Regions from separate parts of the Kocuria rosea genome, predicted to be linked through region 3. Evidence: riboswitches for the same ligand, from Rfam matches in the RefSeq annotation. Region 3 holds a riboswitch; each other region holds the start of a gene.
The links. Region 3 has a riboswitch for cyclic di-AMP ahead of EQG70_RS13650 (C40 family peptidase). Riboswitches for the same ligand answer to the same signal wherever they lie in the genome.

Region 1: another riboswitch for cyclic di-AMP. It lies ahead of EQG70_RS01255 (C40 family peptidase); the one in region 3 lies ahead of EQG70_RS13650 (C40 family peptidase).
Region 2: another riboswitch for cyclic di-AMP. It lies ahead of EQG70_RS01600 (C40 family peptidase); the one in region 3 lies ahead of EQG70_RS13650 (C40 family peptidase).

The regions. Positions count from the first base shown of each region.
Region 1 covers NZ_CP035103.1:277,099-281,067, forward strand. The annotation lists gene EQG70_RS01250 (DUF305 domain-containing protein) at 1-280, opposite strand, end outside; gene EQG70_RS01255 (C40 family peptidase) at 608-1,258, opposite strand; cyclic di-AMP (ydaO/yuaA leader) riboswitch at 1,265-1,433, opposite strand; gene gnd (phosphogluconate dehydrogenase (NAD(+)-dependent, decarboxylating)) at 2,306-3,244, opposite strand; gene EQG70_RS01265 (four-helix bundle copper-binding protein) at 3,714-3,969, shown strand, end outside.
Region 2 covers NZ_CP035103.1:358,553-362,521, reverse strand. The annotation lists gene EQG70_RS01605 (ArsR/SmtB family transcription factor) at 1-327, opposite strand, end outside; gene EQG70_RS01600 (C40 family peptidase) at 758-1,375, opposite strand; cyclic di-AMP (ydaO/yuaA leader) riboswitch at 1,378-1,529, opposite strand; gene ctaD (aa3-type cytochrome oxidase subunit I) at 1,964-3,679, shown strand.
Region 3 covers NZ_CP035103.1:2,978,658-2,982,626, reverse strand. The annotation lists gene serC (phosphoserine transaminase) at 1-1,111, opposite strand, end outside; gene EQG70_RS13655 (metal-dependent transcriptional regulator) at 1,346-2,032, shown strand; cyclic di-AMP (ydaO/yuaA leader) riboswitch at 2,391-2,540, shown strand; gene EQG70_RS13650 (C40 family peptidase) at 2,546-3,211, shown strand; gene EQG70_RS13645 (NlpC/P60 family protein) at 3,487-3,969, shown strand, end outside.

The sequences.
Region 1 (3,969 bases), 1.2 Mb from region 3:
CCTCGGTCTGGGCCTCGATGATCTTCTCCGCCAGGTCACGGATCTCGGGACGCTCGGACTTCTCCAGGGCCAGCTCGGCCATGTCGGTGGCACCCTGGTGGTGGGGGACCATCATCACGGCGAAATGGCGGTCGTGGCTCATGTGCCGCTCAGCACCCGTCTGTGCGGAGGCGGAGGCAGGCTGGTGCGTCGGGGACGCGACCGCCGCGGTCGCCCCGGCACCGCTGAGGGCCAGCGCCAGGGCCGTCCCGGCGGCCAGGTGCTTGAACGTCGACGTCATGACGAACCTCTCCTTCGCAACAGCCCGTGCTGGGCCTGCATATCGTGGTGTTTGCTCTGCTCTGCTCTGCTCAGCCTCGGGTCGAGGCGGGCCGATCCGTCCACGGTAGCCCCGCCGTGGTTGCTTTCTCCGGGCTGGGAGGGCTGGGCGGTAGATCTTCACTGAACCTTCAAGAGCGGGCCCATCAGGGGGCCGAATCGGGGTGTTCCCCGGCGGTGGCCTGATGTAGGCATCTCAGGTTCTGACCGACCGATCCTGGATGCTGATCAGGTGGGGGCACACCCGCCGCCCGCCACGAGCGGCATTCGAGGCGGGCGGCGTCCTGTGTCAGCGGAAAGTGACGTAGCCGACCGTCGGCATGGCATTCACGCTGTGCACGAAGGTGCCCTGGGTGGGGTTCAGTGCGGAGATCATCTTGCCGCCACCGAGGTAGATGCCGATGTGGGCCCCGCCGTTCTGGACGACGAGGTCCCCGGGGCGCGGGTCGGTGGTCGGGGTGCCGGCCGCCCACTGCTGCTGGCTGGTACGGGGGATGTCGATGCCCTGCTGGGCGTAGACCCACTGGGTGAAACCGGAGCAGTCCCAGGCGCCGAAGTCCGTGCCGCCCCAGACGTAGCCGGTGCCGACACCCTGCATCGCGGTGCCGACAATGCCGCCGGCCGCAGCGGAGGTGGCGGAGATCTCGGAAATGTCCGAGGACTGGGGGGACAGACTCGAGGTGGCCGCCCCAGCGGCCGGAGCGGCCGGCAGGCTCGCCGTCTGCACAGTGACGGGGGCCTGGGAAGCGGCCGGGGCCGGGGAGGTCGCGGGGGCCGAGTATGCGGTGCCGGACGTGGCGGGGGCTTCGGCATAGGCCTGAGCCGGGGCGACGGAGCCGATCACCGCCGCGCCGACAGCGGCGGCCAGGGTCGTGGTGCGCACCAGGTGCGAGGGGGTCTGGGCGCGGTGGCGGGCAGAGCTACGCGTGAAGAAAGCCATGAATAGGGGTCCTCCTTTTGCCTACGAGGTGAGCTGTCGGGTTCGGGTGGGAGGCACCCGGCCGCCGAGCCTGTAGCTCCGGCGGCTTCACCCCAAGGTCCGGGTGCGGACCGGGTATGGTTCCCCCGCTTCTGCCAAGTCATTTCTGTGATGGGGACCCCGGCTGCCGGCAGAATTCGGCGAAGCACCCGGGGAAGCCGATGAGATCAGCCAACGGCACGCAGAGGACACTAGCGCTTAGATAACGAAAAGGTCACATTCCCTGTAGCGCCGGGAAAGGCTTGCGCCTCCTCGCGCGATCGCCGGCAAACCGGCCGGTAGCCCACCACACCTGGGGCACATTCGATCCGGCGGGGTGGCGCCGCTAGCTGTCGTTCCTTCCGGTGCCACCACTCATCGGGACCGCTCGGGGGAGGCTCTGACCTGCGGCATCGCGCCGATGGGCGCGGTGGGAGCTCGGATCCGCTGCCCTTACTACCCGTGGAATTCTTCGGCCTGCGCCGGGTGCGGGGGGAGGTGAGCCCCCGGGGGAGCTTCAGCGTCCCTCAAGGGTGTTCTCGGATTCTTTTACGAAACCGCCCAGCATTGCTTGGGGGAGTGAGCTGTTTCCTTCATGAAATCTTCATATCCAAGGGTGTCGAACAGGTGAGAAGACCTGCTTTCTTCACGAGATCTTCAAATTCCTCCGGGTCCATGTATTGGACCGGTAGATCAATGGCCCGGGCGAGGGGAGTAATTGAGCGGGCCCTTCGCTGTCGTTGGTGAGGCCAGAGTCGTCAGCGGCGGAGCCACTGGGCTGCCGGCTGCCACGTGGCTGGGCCGATCAGTATTCCGGGCCGATTGGGGACGCCGGGCGGTGCCGTCACCGCTGCCTCGATCGTGGGCACGGGCTGTTGATCCGCGATCCGCTCGCCCCGCAGGCGTTCCTCGACAAGGCCGGCACTGGGCGGGAGCAGTGCCGACCGTGGTGACCGTGCGGATCGGCATGGCGCAGGCCTTGCAGGGGGGTGGCCGCTTCCGGGCCGTTGGCGGCGGGGACGGCTGGACCTACTGCTCGGCGGGGTGGGCCGGCTCCTCGCCGGGTGCGGCCTCGACGTGCTCGGGGCCCGCGGCCACGTCGCGGACCGTGTGGCCGCCGAACTGGTTGCGCATCGCCGCGATCATCTTCATTGCCGGGGCCTGGTCCTGCCGGGAGGCGAACCGGGCGAAGAGGGCACTCGAGATGGCCGGCACCGGGACCGCGAGGTCCAGGGCGGCCTCTACCGTCCAGCGGCCCTCGCCGGAGTCCTCGGCGTAGCCGGCGAGCCGGTCCAGGTGCTCGTCCTCGTTCAGCGCGTTCACCGCCAGGTCCAGCAGCCAGGACTTGATCACCGACCCCTCGCGCCAGGAGTTGAACGTCTCCCGCACCGAGCGGACGTGACCGGCGGCCTCGAGCAGTTCCCAGCCCTCGGCGTAGGCCTGCATGATCGCGTACTCGATGCCGTTGTGGACCATCTTCGCGAAGTGGCCCGCACCGTGCTCGCCGGCGTGGACGAAGCCGAACTCGCCGGCGGGCTTGAGCGAGTCGAAGATCGGCTGCGCCTTGGCCACGGTGCCCTCGTCCCCGCCGACCATGAGGGCGTAGCCCTGGGTGATCCCCCACACGCCGCCGGAGACCCCGCAGTCCAGGTACTCGATGCCCCGGCTCGCCAGTCTCCGGGCGCGGGGGGCGTCGTGGACCCACCGGGAGTTGCCGCCGTCGATGATCACGTCCCCCGTCCCGAGCAGCCCGGACAGCTCGTCGATCACCGGGTCCACCACCGTGTCCGGCACCATGACCCACACGACCCGGGGCGGGCTGCCGATCTGCTCCACCATGGCGGTGAGGCTCTCGGTGTCGGAGAGCTCCGGGTCGGTGTCGTAGCCGACGACGGTGTGGCCGGCCTCGCGCAACCGCTCACCCATGTTGCCGCCCATCTTGCCCAGTCCTACCAGTCCCACCTGCATGGTGTACTCCCTTCTCGGTCCTCCGCCGCTCAGACGGAGATCAGCTGGCCGGGTCACCCCACGGAGGAAAACCGCACAGACACAGCCCTCTTGTATCTAGCCAACAGGGACAGTTTCCTCCCCTCCATCTCCAGGTGTCCGCCACGTTCGCACGCTCCCGTCTGGGGCTGCCACCCGACGTGCGGAACCGGTGCCGGACGGGCCCAGCCGCACGGATGCGTCCACGCGCGTAGCGCTGCTCCATGCCGACAAGCTCACTAGCCCGCCGCGCCAGGGAGGGCCCCACGGTTCCAGGACCTCCTTCTTGAAGGTTCCGTGAAGATTCCCGCTCATCGCCCTGACATGGAGTTGATCACCGTTTAGATACAGCGCTGATAAGGCTACTGTCGGAAACATGGTGGATCGCAAGATCCGTCGGCACCAGATCGATATACCGCACGAACCGCAGTATGAGAGAAGGAGCAGAACCATGACCCATCACGTGAGCTCGATGCTGGAGACCTACCCGAAGGACCTGGGGGACATCGACCAGCAGAAGCTGGTGGAGTGCATCGAGGCCTGTTTCGAGTGCGCCCAGACCTGTACCGCCTGCGCGGATGCCTGCCTGGCCGAGGACATGGTCGCGCAACTGAGCACCTGCATCCGCAAGAACCTGGACTGCGCCGACATCTGCGCGACCACCGGCCGTGTGCTCTCCCGTCAGACCGGCAACAACGCCGAGGTCA
Region 2 (3,969 bases), 1.3 Mb from region 3:
CTCGGCGGCGCACTCCGGCGTGCCGCACTGGCACACCGCCTCGACGGTGAGAATCGTGCCCAGCAGGTCCTCCAGGGCGTGGGCCAGCTTCGGGTCCGAGAGCTCATAGCGCACATTGCGTCCGGCCGGCACGCCCACGACCAGCCCGCAGTCGCGCAGGCAGGCCAGGTGGTTGGACAGGATCTGCCGGCTCACCCCGATCTGGGCCGCCAGTTCCGAGGGCACCGCCGGGCCCTGCTGCAGCTGCAGCAGCACCGCGGCCCGGGTGGGATCGGCCAGTGCTTTGCCGAACCGGGACATCACCTCGACCGGGGACAAGATCCTCATGCCACAACCGTACAGCAGAATCTGTATCAAAGAGGGGCGGGGTCGAGCGAGGCTCGGGCAATGTCCAGCTTGTGTCCCTACGGTGTGGGCGGATGGGGGTGCCGTCCGCCACTGCGGCGCCCCCGTCCTCGAACCACCACGGCACCTCGTGCGGCCGTTGCCGCAATGCCCCTGCGGGGAGGGAAGGCGATTGTCTGCCTCCGGCAGGAGACGGGTGGAGCCCATGATCACTTTCTGCGCTGCTCCGCTGGGCAGCCCGCCCGTGCGCCGTTTCCCGACCGGGTGCAAGGCGGCCGGGCCGTGGCGACCGATCGACTCTGCGATCCAGGCACGAAGTACCCCAAATATGTCGCCGATGACGATCCTCTCGGAGCACTTCGCACCTGACGGAAGGCCTCCCGTCAACCGGCCACCACTGGTGGGGCGAAGCTCAGCGGTAGGTGTAGTACCCATCGAGGGGCATGGCGTTGACGGAGTGGACGAAGGTGCCCTGGGTCGGGTTCAGCGCAGAGACCATCTTGCCGCCACCGATGTAGATGCCGATGTGGTTGCCACCGTTCTGAGACACCAGGTCCCCGGGCTGCGGAGTGGAGGTCGGGGTGGCGGCTGCGATCTGCTGGAAACTGGTGCGGGGAATATCGATACCCTGCTGGGCGTAGACCCACCCGGTGAATCCAGAGCAGTCCCAGGCACCGAAGGAAGTGCCGCCCCAGACATAGCCGGTGCCCACACCCTGCATGGCCGTACCCACGATGCCGCCAGTGGCGGGGGCGATCTCGGTGATCGCGGTGGACTGCGGGCTCACGCTCGAAGCCGTCTGCGCCGCCACCGGGGCCGGGGTGACGTAGGAGCCCTGGCTCCCCAAAGAGGACGAAGCCGGGGCCCACGACGTGGCGGCCGGGGCAGCCGGGAGCTCCGCATAGGCCTGGGCCGGGGCCACGGATCCAAGGATTGCCACGCCAGCAGCAGCAGCGATGGTGGTGTTACGCGCCCGGCACGAGGGGGTCTCGGCGCGGTGACGAGCAGAAGTGTGCTTGAAGAATGCCATGGATGTACTCCTCCCTTTGCCTACGAGGTGAGCTGTCGGATGCGGGTGGGAGACACCCGGTCGCAGGGCGGGATGCTCTGGCGACTTAACCCCTAGGACCCGAATCATCGGGACCGCATGTGGTTCCCCCGCTTCTGCCAAGCAGTTTCTGTGTAATGAACCTCGGGCACCGGCAGAATTCGGCGATGTGCCCGAAGGCGCCGACAGGATCAGTGGCCGGCACGCATCGAAGAGTACAAGAAGATCACGAAACAATCACAATCCCATTCGGGAATGTATAGGAACTATAAAGAAAACAATCAAGATTTGATGAAGTTGTAAATTTTTCTCGACTTTTTCCTATTAATGTCCTGCAAATTATGGCGCCTCGTGGCGGGCGGCACATGCCTTTGTGGTGCGTGCGGACGGTACGGGGAGCCGTTGACCGCGCTGTGGCGGGGACGCGTGCCGCCCTAAAAGGCTCGGTGGCCGATGTCAGGGAAATTTCCACGGATGGCGGTACAAGAATCGTCCCCGAGCAGCTCCAGCTATGTGCGCTACGGTAATCGGCGTTTGAATACGTACGGCATTTGGGCCCGAGGAGACCGCATGGCTATTTATGATTACACCGCCGACCAGCTCCGAAGCACAGCCCACCCGACGGTCGTGCCGCGCTCCAAAGGCCGGATGGTGGTGCAGTGGTTGACCTCCACCGACCACAAGACGATCGGGTACATGTACCTGATCACCTCCTTCGCCTTCTTCTGCCTCGCCGGCGTCATGGCGCTGCTGATCCGCGCCGAGCTCTTCGCCCCGGGCATGCAGATCCTGGAGACCAAGGAGCAGTACAACCAGCTGTTCACCATGCACGGCACGCTGATGCTGCTGATGTTCGGCACCCCGCTGTTCGTCGGCTTCGCCAACGTCATCGTCCCCCTGCAGATCGGCGCCCCCGACGTCGCCTTCCCGCGGCTCAACGCCCTGGCGTTCTGGTTCTTCCTGTTCGGCTCGCTGATCGCGACCGCCGGCTTCCTCACCCCGCAGGGCGCGGCCTCCTTCGGCTGGTACGCCTACGCACCGCTGAGCAACGCTTCTTTCACCCCAGGCTCCGGTGGTGACCTGTGGGTGTTCGGCCTGATTTTGTCCGGTTTCGGCACGATCATGGGCGCGGTCAACTTCATCACCACGATCATCGCGATGCGCGCCCCCGGCATGACCGTGTGGCGGATGGGCCTGTTCACCTGGAACACGCTCATCACCTCGCTGCTCGTGATCATGGCGTTCCCGCCTTTCACCGCTGCACTGTTCGCCCTCGGCATGGACCGGACCCTGGGTGGGCACATCTTCGACCCGGCCAACGGCGGGGCGGTGCTGTGGCAGCACCTCTTCTGGTTCTTCGGCCACCCCGAGGTCTACATCCTGGCGCTGCCGTTCTTCGGCATCGTCTCCGAGATCATCCCGGTGTTCTCCCGCAAGCCGCTGTTCGGCTACAAGGGCCTCGTGTTCGCGACCATCACCATCGCCGCGCTGTCGGTGACCGTGTGGGCCCACCACATGTACGTGACCGGAGCCGTGTTCTTGAGCTTCTTCGCGTTCATGACCATGATGATCGCCGTACCCACCGGGGTGAAGTTCTTCAACTGGATCGGCACGATGTGGCAGGGCTCGATCACCTTCGAGACCCCCATGCTGTGGGTCCTGGGGTTCATGTTCACCTTCCTCTTCGGCGGCCTGACCGGGGTGATCCTCGCTGCCCCGCCGCTGGACTTCCACCTCAATGACTCCTACTTCGTGGTCGCCCACTTCCACTACGTCATCTTCGGCACCGTGGTGTTCGGCATGTTCGCCGGCTTCTACTTCTGGTGGCCCAAGTTCACCGGCAAGATGCTCAACGAGCGGATCGGCAAGATCCACTTCTGGCTGCTGTTCCTCGGCTTCCACATGACCTTCCTGATCCAGCACTGGCTCGGGGTCTCAGGGATGCCCCGGCGCTACGCGGACTACCTGCCGGAGGACAACTTCACCTGGATGAACCAGATCTCCACGGTCGGGGCGATGCTCCTCGGCGTCTCGATGATCCCGTGGTTCTGGAACGTCTACACCACCTGGCGCAACGGCACCAAGGTCGAGGTCGACGACCCCTGGGGCTTCGGCGGATCCCTGGAGTGGGCGACGTCCTGCCCGCCGCCGCGGCACAACTTCACCTCGCTGCCGCGCATCCGCTCCGAGCGGCCGGCGCTGGACCTGCACCACCCGGAGCTGGCCGCGGAGTCCCCGCAGCAGTCCCCGGTCGACGACGCCGCCATCGCCACGCGGAAGGAATAATTTTCTCGCTGCCAGGATCTTCATCGGTGCGGTGACGGCCAGGGAAACCCTCGTAGTGCTGCGGCACGGGAGGGGCGGATTGGCCCTGCAACCGAAAAGGGACGAGGCTCCTGCTGGTCGCCGACACACCACGGGGCTTCTCCGAAAAAGGGAGATGGCATGTCCGCTTCACCTCCCGGCCGAGTTCTACTGGTCGACGGCGAAACGAACCGGGCGCCACTCATCCAGGGACATCTGCCCAACGCCGGTGGTGAAGTTGCGCTACGGCACACCGGGACAGGGGCGAGATG
Region 3 (3,969 bases):
CGACGACGTGGTCCACGCAGGCCAGCAGCCGGGCGACGTCCTCGGGCTCGATGGAGACGAACGTGGCGATCCGAAGCTGGTTGCGCCCCAGCTTGCGGTAGGGCTCGACGTCGACCACGCCGTGGGCGCGCAGGACCGCCGCGACGGCGGACGCGTCCACGGCGGCGTCGAAGTCCACGGTGGTGATCACGGTGGAGCGGTCCTCGGGGCGTGCCACGAACGGGGACGCGAAGGACGAGGCCTCGGCCCACCCGTAGACCAGGTCCGAGGAGGCCTTCGTGCGGGCCGCGGCCCAGGTCATGCCGCCCTGGTCGTTGAGCCAGCGGACCTGCTCGTCGAGCATCACCAGCGTGGCCAGGGCCGGGGTGTTGTAGGTCTGGTTCTTCCGGGAGTTCTCCAGCGCCGTGGTCAGCCGCAGGAAGTCGGGGATCCACCGCCCGGAGGCGCCGATCCGCTCGATCCGCTCGATCGCCGCGGAGGAGAACGCGCCCAGCCACAGTCCGCCGTCCGAGCCGAAGTTCTTCTGCGGGGAGAAGTAGTAGACGTCCGCCGCGGCCACCTCCGCGGCCATCCCCCCGGCGGCCGAGGTCGCGTCCACCAGCACCAGCGCGTCGTCCGCGATCCCGGAGGGCCGGTGCACGGGCGCGGCGACACCGGTGGAGGTCTCGTTCTGGGGCCACGCGTAGACGTCCACGCCCTCCTCCGCCCGGGCCTCCGGGCGGGTGCCGGGGGCGGACTCCACGATCGAGGAGGGCTCCAGGAACGGGGCGCCGTCGGTGGCCTGGGCGAACTTCGCGCCGAACTCCCCGAACACCAGGTGCTGGGCCCTCCGCTCGACCAGCCCGAACGCGGCGGCGTCCCAGAACGCGGTGGCCCCGCCCAGGCCCAGGAGCACCTCGTGGCCGGAGGGCAGGCCGAGGAACTGCGCGAGGCCCTCCCGCACCGAGCCCACGAGCTCCTGCACCGGCGCCTGGCGGTGGGAGGTGCCGAGCAGGCCGGCCCCGGCGCGCGACACGGCCTCGACCTGTGCCGGGCGGATCTTGGAGGGGCCGGCGCCGAAGCGGCCGTCGGCGGGCAGCAGGTGCTGGGGGATGGTGACGTGTGCGGGCAACGGGCGCTCCCTCGTGGGTGACGTGCGGCGGGTGGTGCGCGACGGGCACGGCCGCCGCGGAGGCCGCTCGCGCCGTTCGCGACTCGGCCCATTCTGCCCCACCCGCGGACGGCGGGCCCCGCGGGCGCCTCCTCCCTCCGGGCGGCCGGAGGGCTCGCGCACTAAGCTCGTGCGGGAAGACCGGACCGGGCGGGATCCCCGGGCCGGGACGGCCGGACGAAGGATGACTGAGGCATGAGCGACCTGATCGACACCACGGAGATGTACCTGCGGACCGTCCTCGAGCTCGAGGAGGAGGGGATCACGCCGATGCGGGCGCGGATCGTCGAGCGCCTCGACCACTCCGGGCCCACGGTCTCGCAGACGGTGTCCAGGATGGAGCGGGACGGGCTGCTGACGGTGGGCCAGGACCGGTCGCTGCTGCTCACCCCTGCCGGCCGTGAGCGTGCGGTGCAGGTGATGCGCAAGCACCGGCTGGCGGAGCGGCTGCTCGCCGACGTCATCGGCCTGGACCTCGCCCAGGTGCACGACGAGGCGTGCCGGTGGGAGCACGTGATGAGCGAGCAGGTCGAGCGGCGGCTCGTGGACCTGCTGCACAGCCCCCGGTACTCGCCGTACGGCACGCCGATCCCCGGTCTGGCCGCCCTCGGGGTCGAGGAGAGCCCCGCAGCGGCGCACCCCTCCCTGCTCGACGCCGCCCGCCACGACCCGGACGGATCGCACACCGTGGCGCTGCTGCCGGAGGTGGTCCAGGCGGACGCGGACCTCCTGGGCGTGCTGAGCGACGTGGGAGTGCTCACAGGGGCGGAGGTCACGGCCCGGGTGGACGGTCAGCTCGTGCGCATCGAGGTGGCGGCCACGGGGCGGTCCGCGGAGATCGACCTGCGCACCGCCGCGGCCATCCGCGTCCTCGCTCCCTGAGGCGCCGCCGCCTCCCGGAGCGGGGCGGCGAACGGTTCGTCCCGGGTGTGGGGACGTTCACAAGCCACTTTCGGCCAGTCCGGCCCAGGCCGGACCCCGGAGGCGCGGCTTCCCTGGTGACAGGCGGATTCCCAGGGCGCTCGAAGGCACTGCACAGCTCGTCACAGGTGCGAATTGATCGTCCCACGCGTCTCAATGGCATGGCATTGAAACCTGAGGCGTTGTCCAGCTGTTATCTGTCGTGATCAAAACGTGACACTTCCGTAATCTGTCATGTACTGTTCAACGCGTGCCGATCACTGGTCGGATCGGCGCCCTCGGAGCACATCGCCGAATTCTGCCGGTGCCCGTGGCCTCTACACAGAAACTGCTTGGCAGAAGCGGGGGAACCATTTTCGGTCCCGGTGATCCGGGTCCTTGGGGTTAAGTCGTCAGAGCGCGTGCGTTCTGCGGCCGGGTGTCTCCCACCCGAATCCGACAGCTCACCTCGTAGGCAAAGGGAGGAACTCAACCATGTCGCTTTTCACGCTGAACGCTGCCCGCCACCGTGCCGAGACCACCTCGCACGTCGTGCGCAACACCACCATCGCCGCCGCCGCCGGCGCCGCGATGATCGGCTCCGTCGCCCCGGCCCAGGCCTTCGCCCAGGCCCCCGTCGAGACCGGCGCGGCCTACTCGGCCCCGGCCTCCGCCTCGCTGGCCGAGTACTCCTCGTACACCTACCAGGCCCCGGTCGCCGCGCAGCCCGCCGCTCCCGCCTACGAGGCCCCGGCCCCGGCCCCGCAGCAGACCGCCGCCACCTCGAGCGTCACCCCGCAGTCCACCGCCACCACCGAGATCGCCCCGGCCGCCGGCGGCGTCGTGGGCACCGCGATGTCCGCGCAGGGTGCGGGCTACGTCTACGGCGGCACCGCCTACGGCGCCTGGGACTGCTCCGGCTTCACCCAGTGGGTCTTCGCCCAGAACGGCATCGACCTGCCCCGGACCACCTGGTCCCAGTTCGCGGCGGGCACCCCCACCGCCAACCCGCAGCCCGGTGACCTCGTCTCGCAGAACGGCGGCGCCCACGTGGGCATCTACATCGGCGGCGGCAAGATGATCTCCGCCCTCAACCCGACCCAGGGCACCCAGGTCCACTCCGTCAACGCCATGCAGCTGGACGGCTACTACACCTTCTGATCCGGTCCGCCGCCCGCGACGACCCCGCTCGTCGCGGGCGGCACCCGATCACCCCCCCCCACCCCGCACGCCGAGAACCGCTCTCCCGGTTCCCGGCGGTGCCTGCTGTCCGACCGGACGGCGCCCCCCTCCTCCGCTCGCCCGGCCGTCGTTCCCGATCCCGGAACGCACCCCTGCCGGCACCGGTCCACCCCGCGCGCTGCCCGGGGTGATCCGTGCTGTCTCCCGCGCCCTCCGGCAGGCCCGGCTCCGAAAGAAAGTCGTCTGAACTCCTCATGACCCGTGATCTGACCTCCTCGAACGGCATCGGCTCGCTCTTCTCCGGCAAGGCCCGCACCGTGGCCGCCGTGGCAGCCTTCTCCGGGCTGGCCCTCGCCACCACCGTCTCCGTGCAGGCCGCTCCGGCCCAGGACGCCTCCACCGACGCCCCGCTGTCCGCCGTGGCCGCGGCCACCCCCGCCGCGGCGCCCACCGTGTCCCTCGAGCCCGTCGCCCACGTGCAGAAGGCCGAGTCCGACCGGAAGGCCGAGAAGAAGACCGAGAAGAAGACCGAGAAGGTCGAGAAGCAGAAGGTCGAGACCGCGGTCGTCGCGGCTCCCGCCGTGGCCGCTCCGGCGCCGAAGGCCGCCGCCGCGCCCGCTCCGGTCGCCGCCCGGCAGCCGGCCGTGCAGGCGGCCCCGAAGCCCGCCGCCGCGCCCGCCCCGGCCCCGAAGGCCGCTCCGGTCGCCGCTCCGAAGCCGGCCGTGCAGGCGGCTCCG